4 regions of the Latilactobacillus sakei subsp. sakei DSM 20017 genome follow, and region 3 is predicted to be linked to each of the others. Evidence: predicted binding sites of a transcription regulator. Region 3 holds the regulator's gene; each other region holds the start of a gene.
What was found. The regulator LexA, encoded in region 3, represses DNA repair genes until DNA is damaged. The targets are predictions, from matches to a motif close to CNAACANNTGTTNG.
Positions count from the first base shown of each region.

Region 1: a site for LexA is predicted at 1,867-1,880, ahead of gshAB (bifunctional glutamate--cysteine ligase GshA/glutathione synthetase GshB). Genes of this name have one in related genera too.
Region 2: a site for LexA is predicted at 2,194-2,207, ahead of ruvA (Holliday junction branch migration protein RuvA). Genes of this name have one in related genera too.
Region 4: a site for LexA is predicted at 1,764-1,777, ahead of LEUCM_RS08770 (YdbC family protein). Genes of this name have one in related genera too.

Region 1 covers NZ_AP017929.1:1,599,068-1,603,285, reverse strand. The annotation lists gene LEUCM_RS07980 (hypothetical protein) at 1-211, opposite strand, end outside; gene LEUCM_RS07975 (replication-associated recombination protein A) at 526-1,806, opposite strand; gene gshAB (bifunctional glutamate--cysteine ligase GshA/glutathione synthetase GshB) at 1,939-4,218, shown strand.
Region 2 covers NZ_AP017929.1:106,920-111,137, reverse strand. The annotation lists gene mutL (DNA mismatch repair endonuclease MutL) at 1-854, shown strand, start outside; gene LEUCM_RS00660 (Maf family protein) at 854-1,399, shown strand; gene LEUCM_RS00655 (LOG family protein) at 1,412-1,975, shown strand; gene ruvA (Holliday junction branch migration protein RuvA) at 2,226-2,837, shown strand; gene ruvB (Holliday junction branch migration DNA helicase RuvB) at 2,850-3,857, shown strand; gene queA (tRNA preQ1(34) S-adenosylmethionine ribosyltransferase-isomerase QueA) at 3,872-4,218, shown strand, end outside.
Region 3 covers NZ_AP017929.1:1,174,487-1,178,704, forward strand. The annotation lists gene recJ (single-stranded-DNA-specific exonuclease RecJ) at 1-1,215, shown strand, start outside; gene LEUCM_RS05910 (adenine phosphoribosyltransferase) at 1,239-1,757, shown strand; gene lexA (transcriptional repressor LexA) at 1,892-2,506, opposite strand; gene LEUCM_RS05920 (DUF896 domain-containing protein) at 2,641-2,883, shown strand; gene LEUCM_RS05925 (YneF family protein) at 2,964-3,194, shown strand; gene LEUCM_RS05930 (ABC transporter ATP-binding protein) at 3,336-4,218, shown strand, end outside.
Region 4 covers NZ_AP017929.1:1,749,817-1,754,034, reverse strand. The annotation lists gene recN (DNA repair protein RecN) at 1-1,367, shown strand, start outside; gene LEUCM_RS08775 (hypothetical protein) at 1,426-1,749, opposite strand; gene LEUCM_RS08770 (YdbC family protein) at 1,872-2,096, shown strand; gene gmk (guanylate kinase) at 2,169-2,780, shown strand; gene rpoZ (DNA-directed RNA polymerase subunit omega) at 2,785-3,042, shown strand; gene coaBC (bifunctional phosphopantothenoylcysteine decarboxylase/phosphopantothenate--cysteine ligase CoaBC) at 3,131-4,218, shown strand, end outside.

The sequences.
Region 1 (4,218 bases), 420 kb from region 3:
TTAGATTCCATGTGAGGGGCAGTGTTATAAAAATAACGAGGCCCAACACAGCAATTAATAAGAGTAACCAACCGGCAACTAGCACGCGACGACCTAAGCGACGATTCTCAGCGAGGTTGAAAAGTAAAAATGATTTATTTTGGTAGTAACAAAGTACACCGCCTAATAGAGCGATGACTACCAAAAATAAAATAAGGACAAAAGAAATCAAAAGAAAACCTCCTAAAAATTGTCAACAAAAAAGGGCCAACGCAAACGTTAGCCCTGTCAAAGTCATTGGACTTTGGGAAATCTAGTGGTACCGTAGAAGCTTCCCGATAGTTGAGCCCGCTTTAATATGCAGGTGGGTCAGACTATTGTTAGACTTGGTTCCTTCATGAAAAAGTATACACTTGCTAACAACTCGTCCATCCCATTAACGAATTACTTGATCGGTCAACATAAGGTGGGAAGACGCGCATACCTTAGAAATCCTACTATTATAGTAGCACGCTTATGGGATTGGTGCAACTTTTTTGTAACCGTTCACTTGTGGCGGCTTGCTTGTCTCAGCCGTTCAAGTTGTTGTTTTAAAACTTGCTCGTATTTACCAGTTGCTTTGGCTTCGTAGTAATGACTCCCTAAAAGTTTTGTCGGGAGGTAATCTTGTGCGACCCAATCATTGGGATAGTTGTGTGGATACTTGTAGTCTACACCATGACCAAGCTTAGCAGCACCGGCGTAATGGGCGTCTTTTAAATGCGCGGGCACTTCACCGGCCTTACCGGCGCGAATGTCGCCTAACGCATTATCGATTGCTGTGATAGCGGAGTTTGATTTTGGTGAGAGACAGAGATCAATCACGGCAACTGCCAATGGAATCCGTGCTTCGGGGAAACCTAATTGCTTGGCGGCTGTTACTGCTTCAACGGTTCGAGCGCAGGCTTGCGGATTAGCTAAACCAACGTCTTCATAAGCCATCGTCATCAAACGGCGACTAATGGAAGGCAGATCACCGGCTTCAATTAAGCGGCCCATATAATGTAAAGCGGCGTCAACGTCGCTACCGCGAACAGATTTTTGAAAAGCCGAGATGACGTCATAGTGCGCATCGCCATCTTTATCATGGGTAATGGCCTTTCTTTGAACGCATTCCTCAATGACAGCAATATCAATGTCGATTAAACCAGTTTCTGGGTTTTTAGGTGTCGAGCGGACGGCTAATTCTAGCGCGTTTAAGGCACTTCGAAGATCACCATTGGTGACTTGTGCGAGGTATTTTTCAGCCGTTTCATCGAGGTTAACGGGTTCATCGCCCAAGCCTTTTTGCGGGTCGGTTAAGGCCCGCTGGATGGCGACGTGAATATCGGCTTCATTAAGTGGGTGAACTTCAAATATCTGGGTCCGACTCCGAATGGCGGGGTTGATCGTGATGTAGGGATTTTCGGTAGTAGCGCCAATTAGAACAATCCGACCGCTTTCGAGATGGGGCAGTAAGAAATCCTGTTTTGTTTTATCGAGCCGATGAATTTCATCGAGTAATAAAATAACAGTGCCACTCATTTTAGCTTCTTCAGCGACAATTTGAAGATCCTTTTTACTATCTGTTGCGGCATTCAGCATCCGAAAGGCGTATTGCGTACTACCAGCAATGGCGCTGGCAATACTGGTTTTTCCGGTGCCAGGTGGGCCATAAAGAATCATTGACGAGAGTAATTTGGCATCAACCATTCGTCGAATGATTTTTTGCGGACCCACTAAGTGTGTTTGACCCACAATTTCATCGATATTTGTGGGGCGCATACGATATGCGAGTGGTTGTTGCATAGCTGTCATCCTTTAAAATAATGTTTACCATTAGTATAACACGTGTCAAAAATTTAACGACGAACAAGCGTTTTAAAAAACGGTGGGGATGTGTATAATGGGGATACAACTTTGAATAAAAGAGGCCTCGATATGTCCAATCAACTATTTGAACAAATTCAACAATTACATTTAGCCCCACTTTTAAATTGGGGGGCCTTCGGGATTGAAAAAGAAGGGCACCGGGTGACAGCCGTTGGACAATTAAGTCCGCTAAGTCATCCAGCGAGTTTGGGTTCTCGTGATTTTCATCCGTACATTAAAACTGATTTTGCCGAAATGCAGACGGAGTTGGTTAGCGATACCTTCGATAATACCGACGAAATCATGCAACAGCTAGGTGCCTTATCAGAAGTACTTGAGATGAATCTAGCCGACGATGAATTGATTTGGCCCCTCAGTATGCCACCTGTATTACCAAGCGATGAAACGACGATTCCAATTGCAGACGTCGCACCAGATGCGCGTGCTTACCGTGATTACTTAGCCAAGCGGTATGGTCGTCGGCTACAGATGATTTCTGGCGTTCACTTTAATTTTAGCCTGGCCCCAGCCTTAATCGCGCGCTTATACGATGAGGTCTATCATGATCAATTTGCAACGGTGAAAGATTTTAGCGATATGTTGTACTTACAAATCGCACAGAATTATAGCCAATACCGGTATTTATTAACTTATTTATTTGGTGCTAGTCCGATTACTGAAGCACTTTTTCAAACAGATACGACGAACTTGCCAGATTATGCAGTCCGCAGTTTACGTTCAAGTCAACTCTTTGGTTATGCCAATCATGACTTGGTAGTCTCGTTTGAATCGGTTGCTGCGTATCACGATTCATTGGAACAGGCAATTAGTAAGAAACAATTGATTTCAGAACGTGAATATTACGGCAGTGTTCGGTTACGTAGTCACGGCCATCTCGCCCAAGACGGTGTTGATTATCTTGAATTCCGCGGTTTTGATTTGAATCCATTCGCTGCAAGTGGTGTGACACAAGAACAACTTGATTTCTTACATCTGTTCTTTACGTACTTATTATCGTTACCTAAGGCTGTTGAAAGTTTAACGGCTCGCATGGCGGAAGGGCAACAACTAAATGAGGCGATTGCGCTTGAAGATGCGACGAAAGCATCGGCACAACAAGCTAATATGCAAATATTGATGACTAATATCCGTCAATTTATCACGACTTATCAATTGGATCAACGATTTATTGATGCGTGGACAGTTATGAATGAACGAGTTAATGATTTCAAACAGACATTGAGTTATCGACTAGCCCAAGAAGTCCAAGACGATTCTCTAACCGCTTTTGCCATGCAGCAAGCACGGCAATTTAAACGCGAATTAACCGAGAAACCATTCCAATTACAAGGCTATACGGATATGGAATTATCAACGCAAATGTTAATGCTAGATGCCTTTCAAAAAGGGCTCCACGTTGCCGTATTAGATCGCAGTGATCAATTTGTCGAATTGACCTACCAACAACATCATGAGTTGGTGAAAAATGGCAATATGACCAGTCTCGACCGTCTAATTAGTTGGCCGTTGGTGGATAACAAAGTTGTTACCAAGATTGTCTTGGCCAACCAAGGTATTCGCGTGCCAGCCGGTGCTGAATATGCGGATTTAGAAGTTGCTAAGCGCGACTACCAAGCGGCCTTTGGGCAACGGGCGTTGGTGATTAAGCCCAAGACTAGTAACATGGGGGCCGGTATTACGACCTTTTTAACACGGCCATCAGAAACTGATTTTGTTACAGCCTTTAAACTCGCGCAACAATACGACCAACAGGTGTTAGTTGAAGAGTATATCGCCGGTTCAGAATACCGTTTCTTAGTCATGGATCATCAGGTGCAAGCCGTCTTGGAACGCGTGCCTGCCAATGTTGTTGGCGATGGCCGTTCAACAATTACGCAATTAGTCGCTAAGAAAAATCGGAATGAGTTACGTGGTGAGGATCACCGCACACCGCTCCAAAATATTCGCTTAGGGGCTCGTGAACAATTGATTTTGAAACAACAAGGTTACCAAGTCGATGATGTGCCAATGCGTGGGTCGCAGGTCTTCTTATTACAAAATTCCAATATTTCAAATGGTGGGGATTCCGTTGATGTGACGGATGATATCGATAAGAGCTATTTTGCAATTGCTGAAAAGGTTGCGGAAATTCTTAATCTGAACGTTACCGGTGTTGATATCATTATTCCTAATTTATATCAACCGTATGATCCTGAACATCCTGAAATGGCGGTTGTCTTAGAAGCTAACTACAATCCAGCGATGTTGATGCATCTTTTCCCAATGATGGGGCAACAGCGCCGTGTGACAACTAAAATGTTAACGATGTTGTTCCCTGAAATGGATTAA
Region 2 (4,218 bases), 870 kb from region 3:
CAGTCAGTCCAATGCCAATCCCAGTAAAAACGGTAACACCCGAAATTGCGGAAACCGAAACGCCGTTAGCCGCACCAACTGCTAAAGCGCCATCGATGACACCGGAGCGGCCCTTATTTGAGCAACCCCAGGCATTGGCCGAGTGGGATCAGAAGTACGCGACAGAAGCGGTTGGAAAGCCGTTTGGTGATCAAGTGATAGACGAAACGGACGAAAGTGAAGAAAACGTAGTCGAACCCACTGTTCGGTTCCCAGAGTTACGCTACATTGGGCAACTGCATAGTACTTTCTTATTAGCGGAAGGCGAAGATGGCTTTTATATCTTGGATCAACACGCTGCGCAAGAACGGATTAAGTACGAATATTACCGAGAAAAAATTGGGGAAGTCAGCACCTCTGTGCAAAACTTGTTAGTACCACTTGTTTTGGAATATCCGAATAGTGATGCGCTAAAGATTCAGGAAAAAACTGAACTTTTAGCCTCAGTCGGAATCCAATTAGAAAATTTCGGGCAGAATAGTTTTGTGGTCCACAGTCACCCAACTTGGATTGAACAGGGACAAGAGGAAATGACGATTCGTGGGATGATTGACGATGTTTTAAAAGACGGTCGCATTAGCATTGCCCAATTCCGTGAGAAGACGGCGATTATGATGAGCTGTAAGCAATCGATTAAAGCGCACCATCATTTAGATGATACCCAGGCTAAAGCACTTTTAGCTGATCTAGCGAAGACCGAGAATCCGTTTAATTGTCCCCATGGGCGCCCGGTTTTGATTCACTATACGCAAAAAGATTTGGAAAAGATGTTTAAACGGATTCAAGAACCACATCATAGTTGGGAGGGCGAATAATGTTTATTTTAGCATCGCAATCACCGCGCAGACAGGCACTATTAAAGCGCGTTGTAAATGACTTTGAGGTACAACCAGCACAGATTGATGAACACGAAACACCGCTAACGACACCGGGCGATTATGTCCAAACTTTAGCGCAACGCAAGGGTGAAGCAGTCGCGGTTCAATATCCAACGGCGACCATTCTAGCGGCGGATACGGCGATTAGTTTTCAAGGAACGCTTTATGGCAAACCCAAGGATCGCCAAGACGCCTATGAAATGCTGCGCCAGTTAAGTGGTCAGACACACCAAGTGTATACCGGATTGTGGCTGATGAAAGACGGTCTGGTGCAACAAAAGGTTGTCCAAACCGACGTTACATTTTGGCATTTAAGCACCGCCGAGATTGAACAGTATTTAGATCAGAATGAATATGCGGACAAAGCAGGTGCCTATGGGATTCAAGGCGCGGGTGCGCTATTAATTAATAAGATTAATGGTGACTTTTACAACGTGGTTGGCTTACCAGTCAGCACCGTTGCAAGAATGTTGCAGGATTAAGAGGAAATAAAAATGATGAATGTGGCAGTTTTTTGTGGGGCCAGCAGTGGCCGTCGCCCGGTTTATACACAGGCCGCCAGCGATTTAGGCCATTGGTTAGTCAAACGACAAGATCAATTAATTTATGGTGGGAGTCGGGTTGGCTTGATGGGTACGATTGCCGATACCGTTTTAGAAAACGGTGGTCGGGTAATCGGTGTGATGCCTGAATTCTTAAATCAACGAGAACCAGCGCATGCTGGCTTAAGCGATTTGGTGATGGTTGACAATATGGCCGAACGGAAATCAAAAATGATTGAATTAGCCGATGTCTTCATCGCTTTACCCGGTGGACCAGGTACGTTAGAAGAAATGAGCGAAGTGATTTCGTGGGCGCGAATTGGCCAGCAAGATGGCCCCTGCATTTTCTACAACGTAGCGGGTTATTATGATTTATTACAACAATTCTTAGCCCACATGGTTGAAGAAGGCTTTTTAACACAAGGCGATTTTGAAAAATACTTGTTTACCGATTCTTTAACTGAAATGGCGACGTTTATTGTGACTTATCAACCACCAAAAATACGAGAATATTAATCATTGGGATTGGGACCGAGTATGATGGGCCTGATCCCAATTTTGATGAAACGTGCTCTTCACACCAACTTCCTGTGCTTTGCCGACACTTGTCAAATCAACGATTGCATCGTTAATTCGCCAAGTTAAGCAAATGCTCGGAAGTTACCCGGTGTGAAGAGCACTCTTAGCCAAATCGTTTTGAATCACACTCTGTATTTATGGTACAATTTAGCAAGCAAATATATGTTCTCGTAAAGTAGGTTAGATTATGTATGAATATTTAAAGGGTTTAGTGACGGCGGTTAATCCGTATTACGTTGTTTTGGAAGTCCAAGGAATTGGCTATCAATTACAAGTTGCCAACCCATATCGGTATACGGAATCGATGAGCGAAGTGGTTCAAATTTATGTCCACCAAGCGGTACGCGATACTGATATTACGCTTTTTGGTTTTTACGACTTAGATGAAAAACAACTTTTCCAAAAATTAATCAGTGTTTCCGGAATTGGTCCCAAAAGTGCCTTGGCAATTTTGGCTAACAGTGATCATTCTGGCTTAATTCAGGCGATTATGAACGATGATATTGGGTACTTAACGAAGTTCCCAGGCGTCGGGAAGAAGACGGCCCAACAGATTGCCTTAGATCTTAAAGGTAAGTTAGGTGATCTAGAACAAAGCGCAACGTTAGTCGGCCAAACGGCAATTGATTTAGGCAGCCAAGGCGATTCACCTGAATTAAGTGATGCACTAGCGGCCTTGAGTGCGCTTGGTTATTCCGCACGGGAAGTCAAAGCGATTACGCCTAAGTTAACTGATTTTGCAGCGCAAACAACTGATCAATATCTCAGAGAAGGTTTGCGGTTATTGATGAAGAAATAAGGAGGACTTTAAATGGCAGATGAGCGAATTGTTTCAGCCGAAAACGATGATTTTGCTGAAGCAAGCATTGAAAAAACATTGCGGCCACAAGTCCTTGCACAATATATCGGTCAAGATCGGGTTAAAAATGAATTAGCGGTCTATATTGAAGCGGCCAAAAAACGGGAAGAGTCCCTCGATCACGTTTTACTTTATGGCCCACCAGGTTTGGGGAAAACCACGTTAGCGATGGTGATTGCCAACGAGTTGCAAGTCCAGATTCGAACGACGAGTGGTCCTGCAATTGAGCGGCCTGGGGATTTAGTGGCGTTATTAAACGAGTTACAACCTGGGGATGTTTTATTTATTGATGAAATTCATCGCTTACCTAAGATGGTTGAAGAATTACTTTATTCAGCGATGGAAGATTTCTACATCGATATTGTGGTTGGTCAAGGGCCCACCGCACATCCCGTCCATTTTCCATTACCACCGTTCACATTGATTGGCGCGACGACGCGGGCGGGCTTATTGTCTGCGCCATTGCGAGATCGTTTCGGGATTGTGGAACACATGGCTTATTACACGGAGGCTGATTTGATGGACATTGTGCAACGCTCAGCCGGCGTCTTTAATATGTCGATTGTGCCAGATGGTGCGTTAGAAATCGCACGTCGCTCGCGAGGGACGCCGCGGATTGCCAATCGGTTGTTGAAACGAACTCGAGATTACGCACAAGTGGCTGACCAAAATACGATTGATCAGGCGATTGCTGATCACGCATTAAGTCAGCTGCAAGTTGATATTCGGGGCTTAGACGGTGTCGATCGCAAAATCCTCCAGATGATGATTGATTATTATCAAGGCGGACCAGTCGGTTTAAAAACCATTGCCGCCAATATTGGTGAAGAAAACGAAACAATTGAAGAAGTTTACGAGCCTTATTTACTGCAAATTGGCTTTTTAAAACGAACGCAAAGAGGCCGGCTGGTAACGCCGGCTGGTTATGCCCATTTAGGCATGCCTTATCCAGAAAAATAGAAAGAGGTAACCACATGGTATCCACAGAAGATTTTGATTACAATTTACCAGAAGAATTAATTGCACAAACACCAATGATTGAAAGAGCAGCATCACGTTTATTAGTGATGGATCACGAAACTGGTGCTTTAGAAGACAAGGTTTTCTACGATATTATTGACGAATTAAACCCTGGCGATGCAGTTGTCATGAACAACACGCGTGTTTTACCAGCACGTTTATACGGTGTTAAACCTGATACTGGTGGTCATGAAGAAGTCTTGTTATTAAACAATACGCATGACGATGAATGGGAAGTTTTAATGAAGCCTGCTAAACGGGCTAAAGTGGGGACTGAAGTTGTCTTTGGTGATGGCCAATT
Region 3 (4,218 bases):
GTTGAACAGACCGGTAAACCAACCTTAGTCTTGACGATTGACCCGGAAACTGGCTTAGCTAAAGGCTCTGGCCGTAGTGTGACAGCTTTCCATTTATTTAAAGCGTTAGATGCACACCGTGAATTATTGGTTCATTTTGGTGGCCATCACATGGCAGTTGGCTTGACCGCTAAGGTTGATCAATTAGCGTTGATTCAAACTGCAATGAACGAGTATGCGCAAGTTAATCAGTTAGATTTAACAGGACGCCAACCATTACCAGTTGATTTGGCGCTGACGCTAGCTGATATTACGCCTGATTTATATCAAGCATTGCAACAACTGGCACCTTTTGGCAGTGATAATCCAGAACCGTTGATTGAACTTAGCGCGCCCCAGTTAGCCGATGTCAAACAAATCGGTGCTGATCAGAAGCATTTGAAGATGATGGCGGTCGATCAACAACAACAATTAGCAGTTTTAGCTTTCAATAAAGGGGCTTTGATGCCCGATTTAACTGCCGCTGAAGATGTGAAATTAGTCGGGAGTTTGAGTGAGAATACTTGGCGTGGCCAGACAACGTTGCAATTAATGGTAAAAGACCTTGCTACAAGTGGGCAAGTCGTACTTGATCAACGCAGCAATCGTCTGACGAAGCAATTATTCCAATCAACAGGCGACTACGTCTTTTTTAATGATAAAATGCGCGAGCAACTGCAGTCTTATTTACCGGCAGGGAGTCAGGCGCTGTTAGCGACCGATGAACAAGTTGCTACTAGCCAAGAGCTAATTGTAGTTGATGAACCAGCTGATTTAACTGCTTTTGAACAATTTTATCAACAACAACAGGCCGCTAAATTAAGCTTGATTTTTTATGCTAAACACTCTGCTTATTTAGAAGGAATGCCGACAAAACAACAGTTTGCGACTTTCTTAGTTTACTTGCGGAAACATCCAAATATTGAAAAAGCGCGGTTAGCAGAATTAGCAGCGTATTTAAAATTACAATTACCGTTAATGATTTTCATGTTGCAGGTGTTTTTTGACCTCGGATTTGTTAGAATAGAACGTGGTCTGATTACGGCCGAGTTACAACCTGAAAAGCATGCACTGGAAAGTGCACCAAGTTATCAAAAACGATTAGCTAAAATTGAAATGGAAAAACAGCTTGTTTATTCAACCTTTACCGAGGTGAAAGACTGGCTAGCAACTCTCCCAGCAGTAGCAAATCGCTAAAAGAGTTAAGGAGCGAATTATATATGTCAATCAACTTTAAAGATTATGTCGCAAGTGTTCCGGATTTTCCGGAGGCTGGCGTTACTTTTCGTGATATCTCACCTTTGATGTCCGATGGTGAAGCATACGCAGCAGCAACGGATAAAATTGTTGAATACGCTAAGAACAAAGGCGTTGAAATGATCGTTGGCCCTGAAGCCCGGGGCTTTATTGTTGGCTGCCCGGTTGCTTACAAATTAGGTGTCGGTTTTGCACCTGCTCGTAAGAAGGGTAAGTTGCCACGCGAAACAGTTTCAGCTAGCTATGGTTTAGAATATGGTAAATCAACATTATATATGCATAAAGACGCGGTTAAACCAGGCCAAAAAGTCTTAGTAACAGATGACTTATTAGCAACCGGTGGCACAATTGCCGCAACAATCAAAATGGTTGAAGAACTAGGTGGTATCGTTGTTGGGACAGCCTTCTTCATCGAATTGAAGGACTTAAACGGCCGTGAAAAGATTAAGGACTATGATATTTTCAAATTAATGGAATACTAATAAAGAAGTGCGCCATCAACAGGTTGCTTTTGAACATTTGACTGATATAGCAAAGTGCAGAAAGTAGTTGATGAAAGCACGTTAAAGAGAAACAGATAAAAAAAGAAGTTCGCCTAAGCGAACTTCTTTTTTTATTACATGCGATCCCGGTAAAGGCCAACGACCTTCCCTAGAATGCTGACTTCATTTAAAATGATTGGTTCAAACGTATCGTTTTCTGGTTGGAGACGATAGTGATCTGCTTCTTTGAAGAACCGTTTGCAGGTTGCTTCATCTTCGGCAGTCATCGCAATGACAATATCGCCATTATCGGCGGTTGATTGCTTGCGAATGATAACTTCGTCGCCATCTAAGATACCGGCGTTAATCATACTTTCACCACGAATTGTTAGCATGAACAAATCTTGTTCGGTTTGCAAACTAGGTGGAAGCGGGAAGTAATCAGTTGCTTCTTCAACTGCTAAGATAGGCACACCGGCAGTAACCACCCCTAATACTGGGATTTTCTGGGGTGTCGCCCCAATTGCCGTTAGGCCAGCGGGCGTTAACTCGATCGCCCGTGGCTTAGTGGGATCCTTTTGTAATAAGCCCTTCTTCTCAAGTCGGGCTAAATGGCCATGGACAGTAGAAGTGGACGATAAATTAACGGCTTCGCAAATCTCGCGGACCGTTGGTGGGTAACCTTTGTCTTGAACACGTTCGTGAATAAAACGTAAGACCTCTAATTGTTTGGATTCAGTTTTAGTCATAAGCGCACCTCATTCGTTCTATTAAGCATATAGTAGCATATTTATAGGCGGATTTCAAACAAGTGTTCGTATTTTTTGACATTTTGAGCATTTTAGTCCAAAATAGGATAAAAGTTTAAATTTGGAGGCCGATGATGGCAATGGATCAAAAACGACTCGATCGTATCAATGAATTAGCACATAAAGCAAAGGCAGAAGGGTTAACACCCGAAGAAACAGCGGAACGTCAAGAACTACGGGACGCTTATTTGAAGGATTTCCGTTCTAGTTTCCGTTCACAAGTTGAGATGCTACAAGTTTATGATAAAGAAGGTAAGGAAGTCACACCTGAAAAAGTGAAGGACATCCAACGTGAAAAGGGTTTACGTGACGATTAATCTAGGAATTCCGCTTTCTTTTTAGTGCAATAATGTGTAGAATATTTAAGTGAACTGAATGAGGAAGGGGTGCATAAGATATGAATATTGGAATAGGCGTATTAATTTTTGTCATTGGGGCATTATTAGGTGCAGTTGCTGGCTTTTTCGGCGCACGTGCTTACATGAAGAAATATTTCGAAGAAAATCCACCAGTTAATGAAGATATGTTGAAAGCTATGATGATGCAAATGGGGCAAAAACCATCTGAAAAGAAATTAAACCAGATGATGAGCTCAATGAAAGCACAACAAAAACGTAGCAAAAAATAAACATGACTTAATTAAAGAGGCGTTTCGTACAAAAACTTATTTTTGTATGGAACCCTCTTTTTATTGGAAGAGAAATAATTGTCCCACTGAACTAAGATTGCTATAATGAGGATTATCTAATTTTGAAGACGGAGATATTTTATGGGTATATTTAAGAAGTTAGGCTGGTATTTTAAACAAGAATATCGCCGCTATATATTAGGGGTTATTTTTTTAGTCCTAGTTGCAATTGTGCAAATCGTGCCACCAAAAGTGATTGGGACGTTAATTGATTTAATGGCTGCCCGAAAGTTGAAGGCATCGGTCTTATTAATGTGGATTGGGGTCTTATTAGCAGCCGCGATTTTACAATATCTCTTTCGCTATGGTTGGCGGACTCGTATCTGGGGTGGCGCAGCCAAGTTAGAACGGACATTGCGGAGTCGTTTGTTCTGGCATTTTATGAAGATGGACACAACTTTCTTCCAGAAACACCGGACTGGCGATTTGATGGCCCATGCGACCAATGATTTAACCGCGATTCAACAAGTGGCGGGCGCCGGTATTTTAACGTTTGCGGATTCGATTATTACGGGTGGGACGACCATCATCGCGATGATTATTTTTGTCGATTGGCGGCTAACATTAATGGCCTTGATTCCAATGCCATTATTAGCAGTGGCTTCAGGACGCTTAGGGACGCATTTGCATACCGCTTTTAGAGAATCACAAGCAGCCTTTTCGAAATTAAATGATAAGACGCAAGAGAGTGTTTCTGGGATCAAAGTTTTAAAAACGTTTGGTCAAGAAGAAGCGGATATCGATGATTTCGACCAAATTGTGACGAAGACAATTGCGATTAACAAGCGCGTCAACTTTATCGATGGTTTATTTGATCCAGCGATTAGTTTAATTATCGGGCTAACGTACCTCGTTACAATTATTTATGGTGGAACGTTGGTCATGAACCACAGTATTACAATTGGCCAATTGATTGCTTTTATCAGTTATATCGCAGCCTTAGTTTGGCCAATGTTTGCGATTG
Region 4 (4,218 bases), 580 kb from region 3:
TCAATACCACGACGCTTAAAAAGATTGGAGAAACATTAGTTGATATTCACGGTCAAAACGAACATCAAGAATTAATGTATCCTGATCGCCATCTAGGCTTGTTGGATGAGTTTGCCCACACAACCTTGGCGAGTGCTAAGGCGGCCTATCAAGAAACCTATCAGGCTTACCGGCAAACGGAAAAAGCGTTGAAGAAGAAACAACAAAATGAGCAGGAATGGGCCCAACGCCTTGATATGCTTAAATTTCAAACTAATGAAATTGACGCCGCGCAATTACAACCAGATGAAGAAAGTAAGTTAATCGAAGAACGCGCGAAACTCAGCAACTTCCAACGGATTAATCAGGCCTTGCAAGCTAGTCGCGCCATTTTATCTGGTGAAGAAGGCAACGCGCTAGATCAAATCGCGATTGCGATGAATCAGATGCAAGAAATCGCGGAATTAGATCCTGAATTCAAAAGAATTGCCGATAATCTACAAACAGGCTATTACACACTGCAAGATAGCGGTAGTGATATTAGTCGGGAAGTCGATAATCTTGAATGGGACGAAGCGCGCTTGGATGAAATTGAACAGCGCTTAGAAACGATCAATAATCTCGAACATAAATATGGCGATTCAATTCCTGAAATCTTAGCTTATGGGGCGCAAATTACCAAAGAATTGCAAGCGATGCAGGCCACAGAAGCCAATGCAAGCGAATTAGAGCAACAATTTGAACAACAACAAGCCCAATTGCTGCAAGAAGCAGCCGTTCTTTCTGAGAAACGCCAAGCTGCTGCTCAACAGTTGGAAAAGGCTGTTCACCAACAACTCAAAGCTCTCTATATGGCTAAAACGGTTTTCAAAGTTGAATTTGCCACGGTTGATAATCAGCAATTTATGCGCAGCGGTCGGGACAAAGTTGAATTTTATATTCAACCTAATCCGGGTGAGAAGCTACGGCCGCTTGCCAAGACTGCTTCTGGTGGGGAATTATCCCGATTGATGTTGGCGCTTAAAACGATTTTCTCAGAATCACAAGGCGTTACCAGCATTATTTTTGATGAAGTTGATACTGGGGTCAGTGGGCGTGTTGCGCAAGCAATTGCCAATAAAATTAGCGAAATTGCCCAACACTCACAAGTCCTCTGTATTACGCATTTGCCACAAGTAGCGGCGATGAGTGATCATCAATACCAAATTCAAAAACAAATTAAACAAAACCGCACAGAAACATCAATCCAAAAGGTAACCGGTAAAAAACGCGTTGCTGAACTGGCTCGTATGTTGGCGGGGACAGAAGTGACGGAATTAACGCTAGAACACGCCCAAGAATTAGTGGACCTCGCAGAAACTGCTAAAGCACAGATTAGACAAGCTTAATAAAGAAGGGGTTAGGACTTGTTGTCCTAACCCCTTCTTTAACGGTCATCGTCTATTGTTAGTTATTTTTTGAGATGTAGCGAATTTGATTTAAAGTAACGATTTTATAAAGATTAGAGTGATTTTCTTTTAACAAGTAAGTTTTATCATCAAGTTGTTTAATCAAGCGCCCATTGACTTGTTCGATGTGCTCGGCCACGTTAAATTGGATAGCCAAACGGTAATGGCGATCAAAAGCTTGCATCATATAAAGTTGAATTTGGCTAGGTTGCATCTGGGGTTGTTCGATTAATTCTTGGGCATCATCGAGTTCGAAAAAGCGTTGATACCGTTTCACCAATTCATGACTAAAGCCGACTACTGCTGATTGTTTGATTTCCATAACGTGTTGTCCTCCGAACATTTGTTTGTATTTCCATTATACGAACAAATGTTCTAATCTGCAAGCGCAAATTTAAATTTTTTTCGTGTATAATAGATTAAACGATGAGAAAGGGTGATTTGATGAGTGATATCAACTACGAAATTATGGCTGAAATTGGGGCCATTAGTGAAAATAAGGCGGGCTGGAAGAAAGAATTGAACTTAATTGCTTGGAATGGTCGCGCACCTAAGTTTGATTTACGGGACTGGGCACCCGATCATGCGAAGATGGGCAAGGGCATCACGCTCACCAATGAGGAAGTTGCACAATTGCAAACAATATTAAATGAGATGAACCTAAAGTAGACTTGTAATTGGCAGTCATCTAGTGATAAAATAGAACTTAACTATTTTATAAAAGAAGAGGGAATTACGTAGATGTCCAATCGAGGAATGTTGATCGTTTTATCTGGCCCATCAGGGGTTGGTAAAGGAACTGTCCGTCAAGCAATGCTAGAAGATGAATTTCGTGATTTTCACTATTCAGTTTCGATGACGACTAGAAAGCCAAGACCAGGCGAACAAGATGGTGTTGACTACTATTTTGTGAGCAAAGAAGAATTCGAGCAAGAAATTGCAAATGATGGTATGCTAGAGTATGCACAGTATGTTGATAATTATTACGGCACACCGATGAAGTATGTCAATCAAACCTTAGAATCAGGCCGCGATGTCTTATTAGAAATCGAAGTCCAAGGTGCGATGCAGGTTCGTGAGAAGTGTCCAGATGGCGTGTTTATCTTTTTAACACCGCCTGATTTATTGGAATTACGCAATCGAATCCAAAAACGTGGCACTGACGATCAAGCAACGATTGATAAGCGCATGCAAAAAGCAGCCGATGAAATTCGGATGATGGAAAATTATGATTACGCTGTTGTCAATGATGAAATTCCAAACGCCGTTCAACGGATTGAAAAGATTATTGAGAGTGAACACTTACGAGTACCACGTGTGATTGATCAATATAAGAAAATGATAGGGGAATAATAAAATGATTGTATATCCTTCAATTGATAAGTTACTAGAAAATGTTAACTCACGCTATTCATTAGCCGTTTTAGCAAGCAAGCGAGCACATCAAATCGAAGCTGGCGATTTGAAAATGTTATCAGAATACAAATCACCTAAAACCGTAGGGATGGCAATGGAAGAAATTGCTGCTGGCAATGTAACCATTGATCCTGATTCATTGATGCTTGAAAAAGATGCTGAAAAAATGGATAAGCTTTCTCAAAAAGATGGCGAATAAGAATAATTAGCGAACCGCATTTTTAGTTTATTCATCGTGGGATGTCTAAATTAAGAGGCGGTTTTTTTATTTAAAGGAGGTTTTTAAAATGGTGAGTTTAGAAAACAAACACGTTACGGTTTACGTAACCGGTGGGATTGCGGTGTACAAGGTCGCTAGTTTAGTGCGTCAGTTGATTAAAAATGGGGCAATTGTCCGCGTGGCAATGACGCAGGCTGCCACCGAATTTGTGACACCATTGACCTTTGCGACATTAACGCGGCAAGAAGTGCTAACTGATTTAATGACGATGAATCACCCAGAACAAGTCGCCCACATTCACTTAGCTGACTGGACCGAATTGGCAATTGTTGCACCTGCGACGGCCAATATTGTTGGCAAATTAGCGAACGGCATTGCAGATGATTTCGTGACCACGGCACTTTTGGCAACTACGGCGCCTAAATTATTGGTGCCCGCTATGAATGAACATATGTGGTTAAATCCTGCGACACAACGCAATTTAACACAATTAAAAGCAGATGGGATTGCGATTGTGCAACCCGCTACTGGTTTTTTAGCGGAAGGCTATGAAGGCCAAGGGCGTTTTCCAGAAGAAGATGTGATTATGAGTAATGTTTACCGCCAATTAACCCCTAATCGTTTGCAAGATAAAGTGGTTTTAGTGACGGCCGGTGGGACGCAGGAACCTTTGGATCCGGTTCGCTATATTGGCAACCGGTCATCTGGTAAAATGGGGTATGCGATTGCTGAAATGGCGGCTCAAATGGGCGCTAAGGTTACTTTGATTAGTACGCGGCCAGAACTGGCTGTCCCTGCTAATCTGGCACAAGTCATCTATGTCCGAACGGCAGCCGAACTGCAAGGGGCCGTTGCTAGTTTATATAATGAAGCGGATGTCGTGATTATGGCAGCCGCTGTCGCTGATTTTAAACCGGCGCAATACGTTTCACAAAAAATTAAAAAACAAGTTGGTCAAACTGATATGACGCTTGAACTCAATCGAACGCCGGATATTTTAGCGACGTTGGGTCAAGAAAAGAAAAAGCAATATCTAGTGGGCTTTGCAGCTGAAACCAATGATTTGATGGCGCACGCGCAAGTCAAATTAACGGCTAAACAGGTCGATTTATTAGTGGCCAATGATGTCAGCCAAACCGACCGGGGCTTTGGCGC